3 regions of the Roseateles sp. GW821-FHT02E12 genome follow, and region 3 is predicted to be linked to each of the others. Evidence: riboswitches for the same ligand, from Rfam matches in the RefSeq annotation. Region 3 holds a riboswitch; each other region holds the start of a gene.
The links. A riboswitch is a leader RNA that binds a small molecule or an ion and turns the genes downstream of it on or off. The one in region 3 is predicted to bind S-adenosylhomocysteine.
Positions count from the first base shown of each region.

Region 1: linked by a shared signal. The riboswitch ahead of metH (methionine synthase) and the one ahead of AC07V5_RS24040 (MFS transporter) in region 3 are both predicted to bind S-adenosylhomocysteine.
Region 2: linked by a shared signal. The riboswitch ahead of ahcY (adenosylhomocysteinase) and the one ahead of AC07V5_RS24040 (MFS transporter) in region 3 are both predicted to bind S-adenosylhomocysteine.

Region 1 is NZ_JBWKVK010000001.1:1,673,408-1,678,950, forward strand. It holds gene AC07V5_RS08045 (hypothetical protein) at 1-178, opposite strand, end outside; gene AC07V5_RS08050 (ABC transporter ATP-binding protein) at 175-1,068, opposite strand; gene AC07V5_RS08055 (GntR family transcriptional regulator) at 1,065-1,412, opposite strand; gene AC07V5_RS08060 (HD-GYP domain-containing protein) at 1,555-2,757, opposite strand; S-adenosyl-L-homocysteine riboswitch at 2,841-2,911, shown strand; gene metH (methionine synthase) at 2,932-5,543, shown strand, end outside.
Region 2 is NZ_JBWKVK010000001.1:1,739,422-1,744,964, reverse strand. It holds gene AC07V5_RS08360 (MFS transporter) at 1-854, shown strand, start outside; gene AC07V5_RS08355 (aldo/keto reductase) at 851-1,852, opposite strand; gene AC07V5_RS08350 (AraC family transcriptional regulator) at 2,008-2,907, shown strand; S-adenosyl-L-homocysteine riboswitch at 2,928-3,003, shown strand; gene ahcY (adenosylhomocysteinase) at 3,076-4,488, shown strand; gene AC07V5_RS08340 (TlyA family RNA methyltransferase) at 4,499-5,245, shown strand; gene metF (methylenetetrahydrofolate reductase [NAD(P)H]) at 5,242-5,543, shown strand, end outside.
Region 3 is NZ_JBWKVK010000004.1:250,989-256,531, forward strand. It holds gene AC07V5_RS24025 (PqqD family peptide modification chaperone) at 1-87, shown strand, start outside; gene AC07V5_RS24030 (preprotein translocase subunit SecA) at 749-2,737, shown strand; gene AC07V5_RS24035 (efflux RND transporter periplasmic adaptor subunit) at 2,734-3,567, shown strand; S-adenosyl-L-homocysteine riboswitch at 3,630-3,704, shown strand; gene AC07V5_RS24040 (MFS transporter) at 3,718-4,902, shown strand; gene AC07V5_RS24045 (DUF3616 domain-containing protein) at 4,892-5,543, opposite strand, start outside.

The DNA.
Region 1 (5,543 bases), on a different contig from region 3:
CGAGCATCACGCCGAGCGCGATGACAGCGGTCAGCCAGACGATGAAGCCGATGTTGAAGCCCACGTCGCCGGAGGTCGCGCTCAACAGGCCCGCGAAGCCCGCGGCGGTGGCGCCGACCAGCAGCCAGCGGTAGACATAGAGCTCCTTGGCGATGAGCTTGCGTGTGAGCAGGTTCATGGCCGTGCCTCCCTGCTGTGCATGACGGTGGCGACGAACACCTCCTCCAGGCTCATGCGGTAAACGTCCTGCACCGGCGCGCCGAGGCGGGCGACGAAGTCTTCGCTGAAACCGTCGACCGTCAGCGTGATGTTGGGGCCGTCGATGTCGCGGTGGACGATCTCCGGCCAGTGCGAGGCAGGCCAATCGGGTGCGCCCTCCGGCAACCGCAGCCGCAGCGTGCGCCAGCGTTCGAGGAAGTCTTCCTTGTTGTTCGACGCGACGACGCGGCCGCGGTCGATGAAGGTGATGCGGTCGGAGATGCGCTCCACGTCCACCGTGTTGTGGGACGAGAACAGGATGGAGCGGCTGTCGTCGCGCAGCACGTCCATGAACTCGGTCAGCAGCTCTTGCCGGGCGACCGGGTCCATCCCCGACGTGGGCTCGTCCAGCACCAGCAGGCGAGGGCGCCGCGCCAGGGCCAGCAGCAGCAGGGCCTTGGCCTGCTCGCCGGTGGACAGGCTCTTGGCCATCTGCCCCGCGTGCAGGCCGAAGCGCTTCAACAGCGTGGCGGCATAGGCCGCGTCCCAGCTTGGGTAGATGGACGCGACGAAGTCCATGTGCCAGGCCAGCGTGGCCTGCGGCAGCAGCTTCATGTCGTCGCTGACGAAGCCCACGTCGGCCTTGGCGGCGGCCTGGCTGCGAGGGATGTCGTGGCCCAGCAGGCGGATGCTGCCGGCGTCGGCCGTCAGCATGCCCATCAGCAGCCGGATGGTGGTGCTCTTGCCGGCGCCGTTGGGGCCGACGAGGCCCATGATCTGGCCGTGCTCGAGGTCGAGGGACACGTCTTCCAGCGTGAAGAAGCGGAACGCCTTGCGCACGCCGTTCATTTCAATGGCCTTGGCGCTCATTGGTCGGCCTCCTGGTGTTGCAGCGCGCTGCGCAGTCGTTCGATGAGTTCGGGTTCAGGCATGACGAGGGAGCGAGCGATCTCGCTGGCGGCGGCGAGGTGGGTGTCGAGCTGGGCCAGGCGCATGTCCTTGGCCAGGCCTTGCGCGTCGGCCACGAAGGAGCCTTTGCCGTGGCGGGTGACGATGACGCCTTCGGATTCCAGGTCCAGGTAGGCGCGCTTCACGGTGATGACGCTGACCCGCAGGTCCGCCGCCAACGCCCGGATGGACGGCAGCTCCTGCCCGGCCGGCCAGTCCCCGGCGGCGACGCGCTGGCGGATCTGCTCGACGATCTGCAGATACATCGGCCGGGCGTCCGTCTGGGAGATGAAAAGACTGCTGTGCATAATGTGTATACACAGAATATATGCACAGTTCGGCAAACGCAAGTGCCGAATGAAAAGAGCGGCCCGTGGGCCGCTCTTGCTGGGTGACGTCAGGGCGCGCTCAGAGCTTGAGCAGCGCTTCCAGGTTCACACGCAGCTTCAGCTCCGCCGGCGCCAGGCTGGCCGCGATGGCCTGCGAGGCCAGCCGCGTGTCGCGCGGCACGGGGTTGCTCAAGGGGCTGCCGCTCTTGCCGATCAGCGCGGCCACCAGCGGCTCGTTGGCGCTGAAGCCACGCTTGAAGACGATGCCGATCTCGCCGTTGGCCAGCCGCACGATGCTGCCCGGCGGGTAGAGGCCGACGGTCTTGATGAGGGCCGCGCCGGCTTCGTCGGGCTGCTGGTGTTCGTCGAGAAAGACGGCGCGCGCCGCGGCGGCACCGCTCAGGGCCTGGCGGCTGCGGCGGGGCGACAGGCGCGCACCGAAGAGGTCGATGCGGCGCAGCAGGCGTGCCAGCCGCTCGCCGTCGCCGCGGCTTGCCAGCGGGCCGGGCCCGGCTTCGTGGTGAAGGCGCACGGCCGTCAGCCAGGCCTCGTCGGTGACGCCGACCTGGGCGAGCTTGGCCGCCGCACGGTCGCCATGGGCGGCCAGGGCCTGGCGCTGCGCGGGTGTGGCGGTGTCGACCTGGTTGGCCAGGCGATCATGCGCGGCGCCGGCGCCGTAGTTCATCGTCAGCGCGGCGCCCTGCAGGGCCTCGCGCAGCGCGGGCGGCAGCTGCAGTTGTTGGGCGACGAGGTCGGCCAGCAGCAGCGTCAGCAGCGCGTGGCGGGCGCTGTAGTCGCCGAACTCCTGGCTGCTCTCGAACACCAGCAGCATCAGCGTTGCGTCGGGGTGGGCGTGCAGGCGCTTCAGCGCGGCGTCGCGCAGGGTAACGAGGCGGCCGGTGAAGTCCACCGGATCGGCCTCGCGCAGCAGGCCGTGGGTGTGCAGCAGCAGGTCAGACCAGGCCTCGCGCGGGCCTTGTTCCACCTTGGCCGGCACCAGCGAGTCCAGCCGGAAGGCGCCGTCGGCCTTGGCGATGTCGGACAGCGGCACGTCCTGCATGACCATGGTGTCCAGCCGGTGGGCCAGCGCGCGCTGGTATTCCATCGTGTCGGCGGAGTTCACCCAGGCGCCGCCGTCGACGAGGCTGCGCACCAGTGGGGAGTCGCGCAGCACCTGGCCGCGCGCGAACAGCAGCTTGCCGCTGGCGTCGAAGAGGTCGTAGGGCAGTGTCATGCCCAGCCGCAGCGTGCGGGTGGGCAGAGGGATGAGTTCAGAGGCCATGGATCAGGGCATTCTCATGGGCCTTCGGCTTAAGCGAGCCGTTCTTGAGCTACGGCGAAGGGGCGGCTGCGTAGAATTCCCGCCCATCCGAGGAGCGCTGCGACGGGTTTTCTTGCCTGCCAGGCTCGGATTTCTGAAACGGCGCTCATCGATCTTCCGCCTGAGATGCCATCGATGACCACCCCCCCTTCGCCTCCCGCGCTCAAGCTCTCCGGCCTGGAACCTGTTGCCATCGACTCCAGCAGCCTGTTCGTCAACATCGGCGAGCGCACCAACGTCACCGGCTCCAAGGCCTTCGCCCGCATGATCCTCGCGGGCCAGTTCGAGCAGGCGCTGGCCGTGGCGCGCCAGCAGGTGGAGAACGGCGCGCAGGTCATCGACATCAACATGGACGAGGCCATGCTGGACAGCCAGGCGGCCATGGTGCGCTTCCTGAACCTGATCGCCGGCGAGCCCGAGATCGCCCGTGTGCCGATCATGATCGACTCGTCCAAGTGGAGCGTCATCGAGGCCGGCCTGAAGTGCATCCAGGGCAAGGGCATCGTCAACTCCATCTCGCTGAAGGAAGGCGAGGCCGAGTTCAAGCGCCAGGCCAAGCTGGTGAAGCGCTTCGGCGCGGCCGCGGTCGTGATGGCCTTCGATGAGAAAGGCCAGGCCGACACCTTCGCGCGCAAGAAGGAGATCTGCGAGCGGGCCTACCGCTTCCTCGTGGACGAGGTGGATTTCCCGCCCGAGGACATCATCTTCGACCCCAACATCTTCGCCATCGCCACGGGCATCGAGGAGCACGACAACTACGCCGTGGACTTCATCGAGGCCACGCGCTGGATCAAGCAGAACCTGCCCGGCGCCAAGGTGTCGGGCGGTGTGAGCAACGTGTCCTTCAGCTTCCGCGGCAACGAGCCGGTGCGCGAGGCCATCCACACCGTGTTCCTGTACCACGCCATCCAGGCGGGCATGGACATGGGCATCGTCAACGCCGGCATGGTGGGCGTGTACGACGACCTCGACGCCGAGCTGCGCGAGCGCGTGGAAGACGTGGTGCTGAACCGCCGGGCTGATGCCGGTGAGCGTTTGATCGAGATCGCCGACCGCGCCAAGAGCGCCGGCAAGGACGACTCCGCCCGCCTGGCCTGGCGCGCGGGCGACGTGAACCAGCGGCTGTCGCACGCGCTGGTGCACGGCATCACCGACTTCATCACCGAGGACACCGAGGAGGCCTGGGTTGCCATCTCCGCGGGCGGCGGCCGCCCGCTGCACGTCATCGAAGGCCCGCTGATGGCCGGCATGAACGTCGTCGGCGACCTGTTCGGCCAGGGCAAGATGTTCCTGCCGCAGGTGGTGAAGAGCGCCCGCGTGATGAAGCAGGCCGTGGCCCACCTGCTGCCCTACATCGAGGAAGAAAAGCGCCTGCTGATCGAAGGCGGCGGCGACGCCAAGCCCAAGGGCAAGATCGTCATCGCCACCGTCAAGGGCGATGTGCACGACATCGGCAAGAACATCGTCACGGTGGTCTTGCAGTGCAACAACTACGAGGTCGTCAACATGGGCGTCATGGTGCCGGCCCAGGACATCCTTCGCAAAGCCAAGGAAGAGGGCGCGGACATCATTGGCCTGTCGGGCCTGATCACGCCGAGCCTCGAGGAGATGCAGCACGTCGCGGCCGAGATGCAGCGCGACGACTACTTCGCCTCGCGCCGCATGCCGCTGCTGATCGGCGGCGCGACGACCAGCCGCGTGCACACGGCCGTCAAGATCTCGCCGCACTACGAGGGGCCGGTCGTCTACGTGCCCGATGCGTCGCGCGCCGTGGGCGTGTGCACGGAGCTGCTCAGCGACGACCGCGCCGCGGCCTACATCGCCGAGCTGAAGGTCGACATCGAGAAGACCCGCCAACTGCATGCCAACAAGAAGCAGACGCCGCTGGTGACGCTGGCGCAGGCCCGCGCCAACAAGGCGGTGCTGGACCTGAGCCGCGTCGCCCCCGCGCCGAAGTTCATCGGCCGGCGCGTGCTGAAGAACCTCGACCTGGCCGAGCTGGCGCGGTACATCGACTGGGCGCCGTACTTCCAGACCTGGGACCTGGCCGGGCCTTATCCCGCCATCCTCGATGACGCCGTCGTCGGTGCCGAGGCGCGCAAGGTGTTTGCCGACGCGCAGGCGATGCTGAAGAAGATCATCGACGGCCGCTGGCTGCAGGCTCATGCCGTCTTCGGGCTCTACCCCGCCGCACGCGTGGACGAGGACGACATCGCGCTCTATGCCGACGAGAGCCGCGCCGCGCCGCTGATGACCTGGCACGGCCTGCGCATGCAGAGCGAGCGTCCGGTGGTGGAGGGTGTGAAGCGGCCCAACCGCTGCCTGTCCGATTTCGTGGCCGAGCGTGGCGACCACGTCGGCATGTTCGCGGTGACCGCGGGCCTGGGTGTCGACAAGAAGGAAGCCGACTTCCTGGCCACCCACGACGACTACTCGGCCATCATGCTCAAGGCCCTGGCCGACCGCCTGGCCGAGGCCGCCGCCGAATGGCTGCACGAGCGCGTGCGCCGCGAGTTCTGGGGCTATGCGGCGGCTGAGGGCTTGTCCAACGCCGAACTCATCGCCGAGAAGTACGCCGGCGTCCGCCCCGCGCCCGGCTATCCGGCCTGCCCGGATCACCTGTCCAAGCGCGACCTCTTCCGCGTGCTGGCACCCGAGGAGATCGGCATGGGCCTGACCGACAGCATGGCCATGACGCCGGCTGCCAGCGTCAGCGGCTTCTACCTGGCCCACCCCGACGCGGCCTA
Region 2 (5,543 bases), on a different contig from region 3:
TGGAGGCGCTGACGCAGAAGTTCGCTCGACCCGAGGAGTACGCGGCCGTGGCGGCGCTGTCGTCGGTGCGCGGCACGGTGGGCATGGTCGCCGGGCCGGCGCTTGCCGGGCTGCTGCTGGCCAAATGGGGCGCGGTCGGCGCCTACATCTTCGACTTCGCGAGCTTCATCGTGGCGCTGTTCTTCATCGCCCGCATCCCGCGCGAAGCCATCGGCACGGTCAGCAATCCCGGCGAGCGCCCGCACCTGCTGGCCGACCTGGCCGAAGGCCTGCGCTTTGCATGGGCGCGGCCCGCGCTGATGGGCACCTACATCGTCGACATCGTCGCGATGGCCTTCGCTTTCCCGGTCGCGCTGTTCCCGGCCATGGCTGCGGCGGACGGGCGCACCGAGTCGGTCGGCTGGCTGCTGTCGGCCATGTCGGTGGGCGCGCTGCTCATCGGCCTGTTCAGCGGCTGGACGGGCAAGGTCAGCCGCCATGGCCGCGCCGTCGTCATCGCGGCGGCGGTCTGGGCGCTGGGCATCGTGGCCCTGGGCTTTGCGCCCAGCCTGATGCTGGGCCTGGTGTGCCTCGCCGTGGCGGGCGCGGCAGACATGGTCAGCGGCGTGTTCCGCGGCACGATCTGGAACGAGACGATTCCGAACACGCTGCGCGGGCGGCTGGCGGGCATCGAGATGATCAGCTACCTGACCGGCCCGCTCGTCGGCAACGCGCGGGCCGGCTTCATGGCGGACGCCTGGGGCGTGGCGCCGGCCATCTGGATCGGCGGCGTGATCTGCCTGGTGAGCGTCATCGCGACAGGCTTTTGCCTGCCGCGTTTCTGGGCCTACCGCAGCACGACCGCCGCCGCTTAGACGTTGACCGAACTCATCTGCGCCGCCGGGTAGCGCGTGCCTGCCACGGCGTGCTGGGCGAGCAACGCATCGATGCGTTCACGCCGCCCGTCGTCGAAGTGGATGTGCGAGGCCTGTGCGTTCTCGTCCAGCCGGGTGATGCTGCGCGTGCCGGGGATGGGCACGATGTCCTCGCCCTGGTCCAGCAGCCACGCCAGTGCGAGCTGGGCGGGCGTGTAGCTCCACTCTTCCGCCAGCGCCGCGAGTGCGTCGGCCAGCGCGAGGTTGTGGTCCAGGTTCTCGCCCTGGAAGCGCGGGTGCACGCGGCGGCGGTCGTCCGCAGCGAGCTGGTTGGCCGAGCGGATGGCGCCGGTCAGGAAGCCGCGGCCCAGCGGGCTATAGGGCACCAGCGCGATGCCCAGCTCGCGGCAGGTCGGCAGCACCTCGGCCTCGACGTCGCGGCTCCACAGCGAATACTCGGTCTGCACGGCCGCGATAGGGTGCACGGCGTGGGCGCGGCGGATGGTGGCGGCCGAGGCTTCGGACAGGCCCAGGTGCTTGACCTTGCCCACCTTCACCAGCTCGGCCATCGCGCCGACCGTCTCCTCGATGGGCACGGTCTTGTCGACGCGGTGCTGGTAGTAGAGGTCGATGCGGTCGACGCCCAGCCGCTTCAGGCTCGCGTCGCAGGCCTCGCGCACATAGGCTGGGCTGCCGTCAATGCGCACGGCAGCGCCATCCGGCGCACGCACATGGCCGAACTTGGTGGCGATGACGACCTCGGCGCGGCGCGCGGCCAGCAGTGGCGACAGCAGGCGCTCGTTGGCGCCAATGCCGTACATGTCGGCCGTGTCGAGGAAGTTGATGCCGATGTCCAGCGCGTGGTGCAGCACTCCCAGCGATTGCGCGTCGTCGGCCGGGCCGTAGAAATCGGACATGCCCATGCAGCCCAGGCCGAGGGCCGAGACGTCGGGGCCGTGGGTGCCGAGGCGGCGGCGAGACAGGGGTGAGTGGGTCATGGTGGGCTCCTTGAAGGGATCATCGACGGGATGGCGAGAGCTTAGAAACCGGCGGGGCACTCGCCCAGCACAAAGCTCGGGCATGCTTGCCTGATCCTCCGGCTCAAGGCCCCACGCAGCGTCGGGCCGACGCAAGCCTTTGCACAATCGCCTGCATGTCCACTGACGACGATCTCCAGGCCCTGCGTGAACGCACCGTCGCGCTCGCACTCGCCCGCACGCCCGGCGACGGCCTGCATCAGACGGCTCTCCCCTGGCTGCGCCTGATCCGCGCCAGCGCCCCCGCGCTGCCGGTGCCGGCCATCTACGAACCCGGCCTGGTGCTGGTGCTGCAGGGCCGCAAGCAGGCCACGCTGGGCGAGCGCGTCGTGCACTACGACGCGATGCAATGCCTGATCGTGCCGGTGACGACGCTGCCGCGCGGTCGCGTCGTCGAGGCCAGCCCCGACAAGCCCTACGTCTGCCTGCGGCTGAGCTGCGAGACCCAAGCCCTGGCTGAGCTGCTGCTGGACGGCGACGCACCAGCCGCCGAGAGCGACGCCGGCCTGCAGGTCGCGCCCGTCACCGCGCCGCTGCTGGACGCGGCGCTGCGCCTGCTGCAGCTGCTGGACAGCCCGCAGGACCTGAAGACGCTGGCGCCACTGCTGCAGCGCGAGATCCTCTACCGCGTGCTGACCGGGCCGCTCGGCCCACGGCTGCGCGCGCTGGCCCAGGGCGATGGCGTGGCGCGCCGGCTCAACCGCGTCATCGAGCAGTTGACGAGCCGCTTTGCCGAGCCGCTCTCCATCGACGAGCTCGCCGCGCTGGCGCACATGAGCCCGTCGACGCTGCACCTGCGCTTCAAGCAGCTCACAGCCTTGTCGCCCTTGCAGTTCCAAAAAACATTGCGGCTGCAGCAGGCGCGCCGGCTGATGCTGGGCGACGGGCTGGACGCCGCCAGCGCCGCCCACCGCGTGGGCTACGAGAGCCCATCGCAGTTCAGCCGCGAGTACCGGCGGCTCTTTGGTGCGCCGCCGCGTGAAGACGTCGCACTTCTGCGCGCCACCGCCGCCTGACCAACACATAGAATGGCGGGCTTCCGAGGAGCGTTGCAACCTCAGCACCATTGAGGCCAGGCTCGGAACTTCATCCTGCAACTGCGCTCACCCGCTGGCCCCTGGCCGGGGTGAGTCCTGAACTACCCGGCACAGCACCAGCGGCTTCATTCGCTTGAAGGAGCCCGCATGAGCACCACCGACTACCTCGTCAAAGACCTGTCCCTCGCCGCCTGGGGCCGCAAGGAAATCAAGATCGCCGAGCATGAAATGCCGGCGCTGATGGCCATCCGCAAGGAGCACGCCGAGACCCAGCCGCTCAAGGGCGCGCGCGTCACCGGCTCGCTGCACATGACCATCCAGACGGCCGTGCTCGTCGAGACGCTGCAAGCCCTGGGCGCCGAAGTGCGCTGGGCTTCGTGCAACATCTTCTCGACGCAGGATCACGCCGCCGCTGCGCTGGCCGCCGTCGGCACCCCCGTGTTCGCCTACAAGGGCGAGACGCTGGAAGACTACTGGGACTACACCCACCGCATCTTCGAATTCGCCGGCAAGGGCGAGCCGGGCGAAGGCCCGAACATGATCCTGGACGACGGCGGCGACGCGACGCTGCTGATGCACCTGGGCCAGAAGGCCGAGAAGGATCTGTCCGTGCTGGCCAACCCCGGCAGCGAGGAAGAGCGCATCCTGTTCGCGGCCATCAAGAAGAAGGTTGCCGAAGACGGCACCTGGTACACCCGCAAGAGCGCCGAGATCATCGGCGTGACGGAAGAGACGACGACGGGCGTGCACCGCTTGAAGGAAATGTCGGCCAAGGGCACGCTGCTGTTCCGCGCCATCAACGTGAACGACTCGGTCACGAAGAGCAAGTTCGACAACCTGTACGGCTGCCGTGAATCCCTGGTGGACGGCATCAAGCGCGCGACCGACGTGATGGTGGCCGGCAAGATCGCCGTCGTGGCCGGCTATGGCGACGTGGGCAAGGGCTCGGCCCAAGCGCTGCGTGCGCTGTCGGCCCAGGTCTGGGTGACCGAGATCGACCCCATCTGCGCGCTGCAGGCCGCGATGGAAGGCTACCGCGTCGTGACGATGGAATACGCCGCCGACAAGGCCGACATCTTCGTGACGACGACCGGCAACAAGAACGTCATCCGCCACGAGCACATGGCCGCGATGAAGAACAACGCCATCGTCAGCAACATCGGCCACTTCGACAACGAGATCGACGTCGCGTCGCTCGAGAAGTACGAGTGGGAAGAGATCAAGCCCCAGGTCGACCACGTCATCTTCCCGGACGGCAAGCGCATCATCCTGCTGGCCAAGGGCCGCCTCGTGAACCTAGGCTGCGGCACAGGCCACCCAAGCTACGTGATGAGCAGCTCGTTCGCGAACCAGACCATCGCCCAGATCGAGCTCTACGCGCACAAGGACAACTACGCCGTCGGCCAGGTCTACGTGCTGCCCAAGCACCTGGACGAAAAGGTCGCCCGCCTGCAGCTGACCACGCTGAACGCGCAGCTGACCGAGCTGACCGAAGAGCAGGCCGCGTACATCGGCGTGAACAAGGCCGGGCCGTACAAGCCGGACACCTATCGCTACTGATCAAGAGCCGATGCGCGCAGACCAGATCCTCGTAGGCCAAGGCCTGGCGCCCACGCGCTCGGCCGCGCAGCGCCTGATCCAGAACGGCGCCGCCGAATGGGCCTCGCCCACCGGCTGGGTCGTGCTGAAGAAGGCCGGCGAGGACCTGCCCGAGACGGCGCAGCTGCGCGTCACCGACGACGCCGAGCTGCGCTATGTGTCGCGCGGCGGGCTCAAGTTGGAGGGGGCGCTGGCACGCACCGGCTTCGACGTCCGCACCCACACGGTACTGGACGTCGGCCAGAGCACCGGCGGCTTCACCGACTGCCTGCTGATGCGCGGTGCACGGCATGTCGTCGGCATCGACGTGGGCCACAGCCAGCTGCACCCGCGGCTGCTGGCGGATGCGCGCGTGACGGCGCTGGAAGGCGTGCACGTGCGCGAGCTGGCCGGGCTGCGCTCGCATGCGCCGACGGGCGGCTTCACGCTCATCGTCGGCGACCTGAGCTTCATCTCCATGGTGGGCAGCCTGCCCGAGCTGCTGCCCTGGCTGGAGTCGCACGGCCACCTGCTGGTGCTGATCAAGCCGCAGTTCGAGCTGGGCCCGAAGGCGCTGGACAAGCGCGGTCTCGTCAAGGACGAGGCCGATTACCCCCGCCTGGAAGGCCGCGTGCGCCTGGCCTGCACGGCGCTCGGCCTCAAGGTGCTGGACTATTTCGACAGCCCCATCACCGGCGGTGATGGCAATCGCGAATTCTTTTTGTGGGCCTCCCGATGAGCACCCCTGTTTCGTTCGAATTCTTCCCGCCCAACACGCCGGTCGGCGTCGAGAAACTCAAGACCGTCGTGCAGGAACTGGGCGCGCTGTCGCCGCAGTACTTCAGCGTCACCTACGGCGCCGGCGGCTCCACACGCGACAAGACGCTGTCCGCCGTGATGGACATCGCCGCCGCCGGCTTCGAGGCCGCGCCGCACCTCAGCTGCGTCGGCTCCACGCGCGAGAACATCGCCGAGATCCTTGCCACCTACCGCGCGCAGAACATCCACCGCGTCGTCGCGCTGCGCGGCGACCTGCC
Region 3 (5,543 bases):
GTGCGGTTGGAGCATGAGTCGCAGCCGGTGGCGGTGCGGGTTTGGGATGGTCTGCGGCGGTTGTTCTTGTCGCACTTTCAGCTATGACGAGACACGCCTCGGTACTCCTGTGTCTTGCCGAATGTGGTGCCGGGTGCCGCGCCCGGCAGCGCGGTAACTTTCTTCTGCGGCGCCAGAAGAAAGTCACCAAAGAAGAGGCGCTGAACCGCACACGATCGCGACGACGCCTAGAGCGTCGCGCGAAAACACCCACCGACATTGCGCCCAGACGCGACCCGCTTCGCTCTCGCTGCTGTCCTTATGACGAGCACCGTGAGGGCCACTGCACGCCGCCTAACGTCGGCTGCACGCCGGACTCACCAGGGAATACCGGGAATACCGCGTCGCTGGGGCGACGCCAGATGGATGCTGCGCACGGGTCGCGTCGCCCGAGCGACGCTCTTCGCATTTCTGGTGAGCCCGGCGTGCAGCCGCGCGTTAGGCGGCCTGAAGGTGCGATGAGTGACAGTGGCGATAGGGACAGCAGCGAGAGCGCAGCGGTTCGCGTCTGCCCACACGACGAGCGTTCGTTGGCATGCGCAGTGAGCGCGAGTGATGCTGAGGTGCGGTTCAGGGCCTCTTCTTTGGTGACTTTCTTCTGGCCCCGCAGAAGAAAGTTACCCGCCCGCCGGGGCGGACTCCCGGCACCACACTCGGCAAGACGCAAGAGTACCGAGGCGTGTCTCACTGAGTTCCAAAGGCGGCAACCATGACCGCCGCCACGCTCCCCCTCGACATCGGCGAATCCCTCGCCCACGGCATCTTCCCCGAGCGCCGGGACATCGACGAGCCCCTCCACGACCGCTTCGCCCGCGGCATCCTGTGGCGCCTCAAGCGCCGCCTCATCCCCGCCGTCCCCACCCTCCGAGCGATGGCCAAAGCCGCCGGCGACCTCGAAGCCGAGATCCAGCAACAGACGGACACAGAACTCCGCCGCCGCCTCTTCAAGTCAGCCCCCGCCGCCGTCCAAGCCGGCCGCGCCTCAGGTCTTGCCGAGGTCATGGCCCTCGTCCGCGAGGGCGCCCGCCGAAGCCTCGACAAACGCCCCTTCGACACCCAACTCATGGGCGCCGCCGTCCTGCTCGAAGGCCGCCTGGCCGAGATGCAGACGGGTGAAGGCAAGACCCTCACCGCCGGGCTCGCCGCCGCCATCGCCGGCGCTGCAGGACTCCCAACCCACGTCGTCACCGTCAACGACTACCTCGCCCGCCGCGACTGCGAACTGATGCAGCCGCTGTTCAACTTCTTCGGCCTCACTGCCGGTGTCGTCTGGGCAAGCCTGGAACACGAGGCCAAGCGCGAGGCCTACCAGCGGCCCATCACCTACTGCACCAACCAGAGCCTGGTGTTCGACTACCTGCGCGACCGCGTCGCCGCCGGTGGCCGCGTCAGCCCGGCGCAGATGCAGGCACGCCAGCTGCACGGGCGCCTGCCCCAGCCGCTGCTGCTGCGCGGCCTGCACTTCGCCATCGTCGACGAGGCCGATTCCATCCTCATCGACGAAGCCCGCACGCCGCTGATCCTGTCCGAGCGCCAGGGCGACCCGCCCGACGCGACGGACTACCAGCAGGCGCTGAAGATCGCTGCGACGCTGAAGCTCGGTGAGCACTTCGGCATCGACGCCGCCCGCCACAGCCTGCACTTCGAAGCCGCCGGCCTGCCTGCGGTGCGCGAGGCCACTGAAGGCATGGGCGGCATCTGGGGCGTGGCTCGCGGGCGCGAACACCTCGTTGGCCAGGCGCTGCGCGCGCTGCATCTCTTCCATCGTGACCAGCACTACGTCGTCATCGACGGCGCCGTGCAGATCGTCGACGAGTACACCGGCCGCGTGCTGGAGGGCCGCAGTTGGGAAGGCGGCCTGCATCAGATGATCGAAGCCAAGGAGGCACTCGACCTGACGGAGCCCGCACGCACCCTGGCCCGCATCACCTTCCAGCGCTTCTTCTGCCGCTACCTGCGCCTGGCCGGCATGACGGGCACGGCCGCGGAGGTGGCACCCGAGCTGAACACCGTCTACCGCCTGGACGTCGTTCGGCTGCCCACGCACAAGCCCGACCAGCGCGTCACGCTCCCGGCCCGCCTGCTGCGCACGCAGGCCGCCAAGTGGACGGCCGTGCGCGAAGCCATCGGCGGGCAGCTCGCCTGCGGCCGGCCTGTGCTGGTTGGCACGCGTTCGGTGCGAGCCTCGGTCGCGTTGTCCGAAGAACTCGGCCCGCGCCAGGTCCACCGCGTGCTGAACGCGCGCCAGGACAAGGAGGAGGCCGACATCGTCTCCACCGCCGGCGAGCCCGGTGCCGTGACGGTGGCCACCAACATGGCCGGGCGCGGCACCGACATCCACCTCGAGCCCAGCGTGACGGCCAAGGGCGGCCTGGCCGTGTTGCTGACGGAGTTCCACGACTCGGCCCGCATCGACCGCCAGCTCGTCGGCCGCGGCGCGCGCCAGGGCGACCCCGGCGTGGCGCTGGCCATCGTGGCGCTCGACGACGAGATCTTCACGGCCCATGCCGCCACGCTGCAGGCGCTGCTAGGCCGGCTCTTCACCGGCCGCGACGAACTCCCCACCTGGGCGCTGGAGCTGCTGCGCCGCACGGCGCAAGGCCATGCCGGCCGCCTGCACGCCGCCATGCGCCGCCGCACGCTCAAGGCCGACCGCCAACTCGACAACCTGCTTGGATTCGCCGGAAACCAGATATGAAAGCCCTGCCTCTTCTGCTGTTGTCCTCGGCCGCGCTCGCGCAGGCGCCCAAGCCTGCTTCCGCTCCCGTCGCTCCTGCCGCGCCAGCGGGCTACGACTGCCTCATCGAACCCAACCAGCGCATCGAGATCCGCAGCCCCGCCAATGCCCTCATCGACAAGGTGCTGGTGGAGCGCGGCAGCCAGGTGCGCGCTGGCGACACGCTGGTGCTGCTGGACGGCAGCGTCGAGCGCGAAGCCCTGGCCGGTGCGCAGCAGCGCGCCGAATCCGAGGCCGAGCTGCGCGTGGCCCGCGCCCGCGCCGACTACGCTCGCGAGAAGTTCCGCCGCCGCGAGGACCTGCGTGAGCAGAACTACATCACCGCCCAGGACCGCGACGAAGCTCAGGCCGAACTGCGCGTGGCCGAGGCCGAACTGGCGCTGGCCGTGGACAACCGCCGCCTGGCCGGCATCGAAGCCCAGCGCCTGGGCGCCGTCATGAAGCAGCGGGCCCTGCGCGCGCCGTTCAATGGCGTCGTCACCGACCGGCTCCAGAACCCCGGCGAGCTGGCCTTCACCGGCGAGGGCTCGCGCCCCATCCTGAAGATGGCGCAGACCAATCCACTGCGTGTCGAGGTCGTGCTGCCCGTGTCGCTGGTGGGCCAGCTCAAGGCCGGGCGCACGGCCGAGATCACACCGGAGGCACCGCTCAAGGGGCAGTGGAAGGCACAGATCAAGGTCGTCGACGGCGTCATGGACTCGGCCAGCGGCTCGTTCGGCGTGCGGCTGGAGCTGCCCAACCCGAACGGCGACATCCCGGCCGGCGTGCGCTGCAAGGTGCGCTTTCTCTGAGCGAGTCACTGCGGCTTTGACCGTTCCTTAGAATCCGGTCTCGCGCCGCTCGACGGCGCCGTCACGCCGAGGGGTGCTGCGACGGAGGATCTCCGCCACGCTCGGTGCTGACGACAGGACAAGGGCGCCCTCTGTGAAGAAGAGGCCCTTTTGCATTCCGCCCCCGCATCCTCCGCATCCATACGCACCATCCTGCCGTTGGCCTTCGTCACCGGCGTCAGCATGGCCGCGTTGGATCTCTATCTGCCTGCCGTGCCGGCGCTGCAGTCGGCGCTGGGCATCAGCGTGCCGCTCGCCCAGGCCACCGTGGCCGTCTACCTCGCCGGGCTGGCCGGCGCCCAGTTGCTGTGGGGCGAGCTGTTGAATCGCCTCGGCCCGCGCCTGTGCATGGAGGTGGGCCTGGCGCTGCTGGCACTGACCAGCCTGGGCTGCGCGCTGGCGCCCAACATCGAGACGCTGCTGGTGCTGCGCCTGCTGCAGGGCGTGGCAGCTGCGGCGGCCACCATCGTGGCGCCCAGCGTCGTGCGGGCCACGCTGGCCGATGCGGACGTTGTGCGCGGCATTGCCGCGATCGCGATGGTCGAGTCCATCGTGCCGGCGGCTGCGCCGGTCGTTGGTGCGCTGCTGCTGCGCGTGACGGACTGGCGCGGCACGTTCTGGGTGCTGATGGTGCTGGCGCTGGTCGTGCTGCCCTGGGTGGTCAAGATCGCGCCGCGCCGGCTGCCCGGGCTGGACATGGCTCACCACGCCAGCTATCTGGGCATCGCGCGCAACCCGCGCTTCCTGCGCCTGGCGCTGTCACATGCGCTGTGCATCGGCGCCTTGCTGACCTTCCTGGCCAGTTCGCCCCAGCTGCTGCAGCACACGCTGGGCCTGGGCTCGGGCGCCTTCGCCATGCAGCAGGTCATCGGCGTCAGCGCCTTCATGCTGTTCGCGACGCAGTCGGGCCGGCTCGCCGCGCGGCTGGGCCATGCGCGGGTGGTGCGGCTGGGCAGCGCCTTGCAGGTGGTGGCCTGTTCGCTCGCGCTCGTCGCATCGCTCGCGTTGGGCCAGCTTCCTTACCCCGCCGTGGTGGCCTTCTGGTTCTGCTTCTGCGGCGCGCTGGCCATCCGCGGGCCCGTCACCTTTGGCGACGCACTCGCCCTGCCGCCCGCTCAGATGGGCCGGGCCACCGCCATGCTGATCCTGGCCCTGCTGGGCGCCGGCGCCTTGGGCACGCAGGTCGTGGCGCCCTTCATGGGTCATGCCGACAGCGCGGCACCGCTGTTCGGCGGCGTGCTGCTGATGCTGCTGGCCAGCGCGGCGCTGGTGTGGCGTTATCCCGTCAAGGCCTGACGTCCATTGCCCGGAAGCTGCGCTTGGCCTTGTCGGCATCCTTGCAGGCCTTCTTGCCCACCATGACGCCGCCGTCGTCGCTGAGCAGCGTCAGCTGTCCGTCGGGCCAGGCGAACAGCGCCTCGGGGCGCAGTGTGCCCAGGTCGACGGCGACTGGCTTGGGCGCATCGCCCACCTTGCCGCTCCAGCGGTAGAGGGCGAAGCCGCCCGCGTCGGCCGGTGGGCCGGCAGCGATCAGGTAGCCGGTGCCCACGCGGTCGATGGAGCGCACGCCGCGGCCACCCAGGTCCAGGCGGAGGGCCGCGCCGAAGCGGGCCGGGCCTTTGCCGGCTATCAGCTCGACCGGGTTCAGCAGCGGGATGAGGATGGCCTTGCCCTGCGGGATGGGGTTGCGCAGGCCGATCAGCAGGTTGCCGTCGGGCGCGGCGGCCAGGCCTTCGATGTTGAAGCCGCCATCCGCCTCGGCCGCCCGGCCGGCGGCGTCGGCCAGCTTCAGGTGGCCGAGCGCCGGCGTGGCCAGCAGGTCGGCCAGCAGGCCGGCGTAGGGCTTGCCAACGGGCTCGACGGTCGTGCCGCGGATCTCGGTGGCGAAGAAGCGCTGGCGGTCCTCGCGCACCTTGCCGGCGCTGTTGCGCGCATGC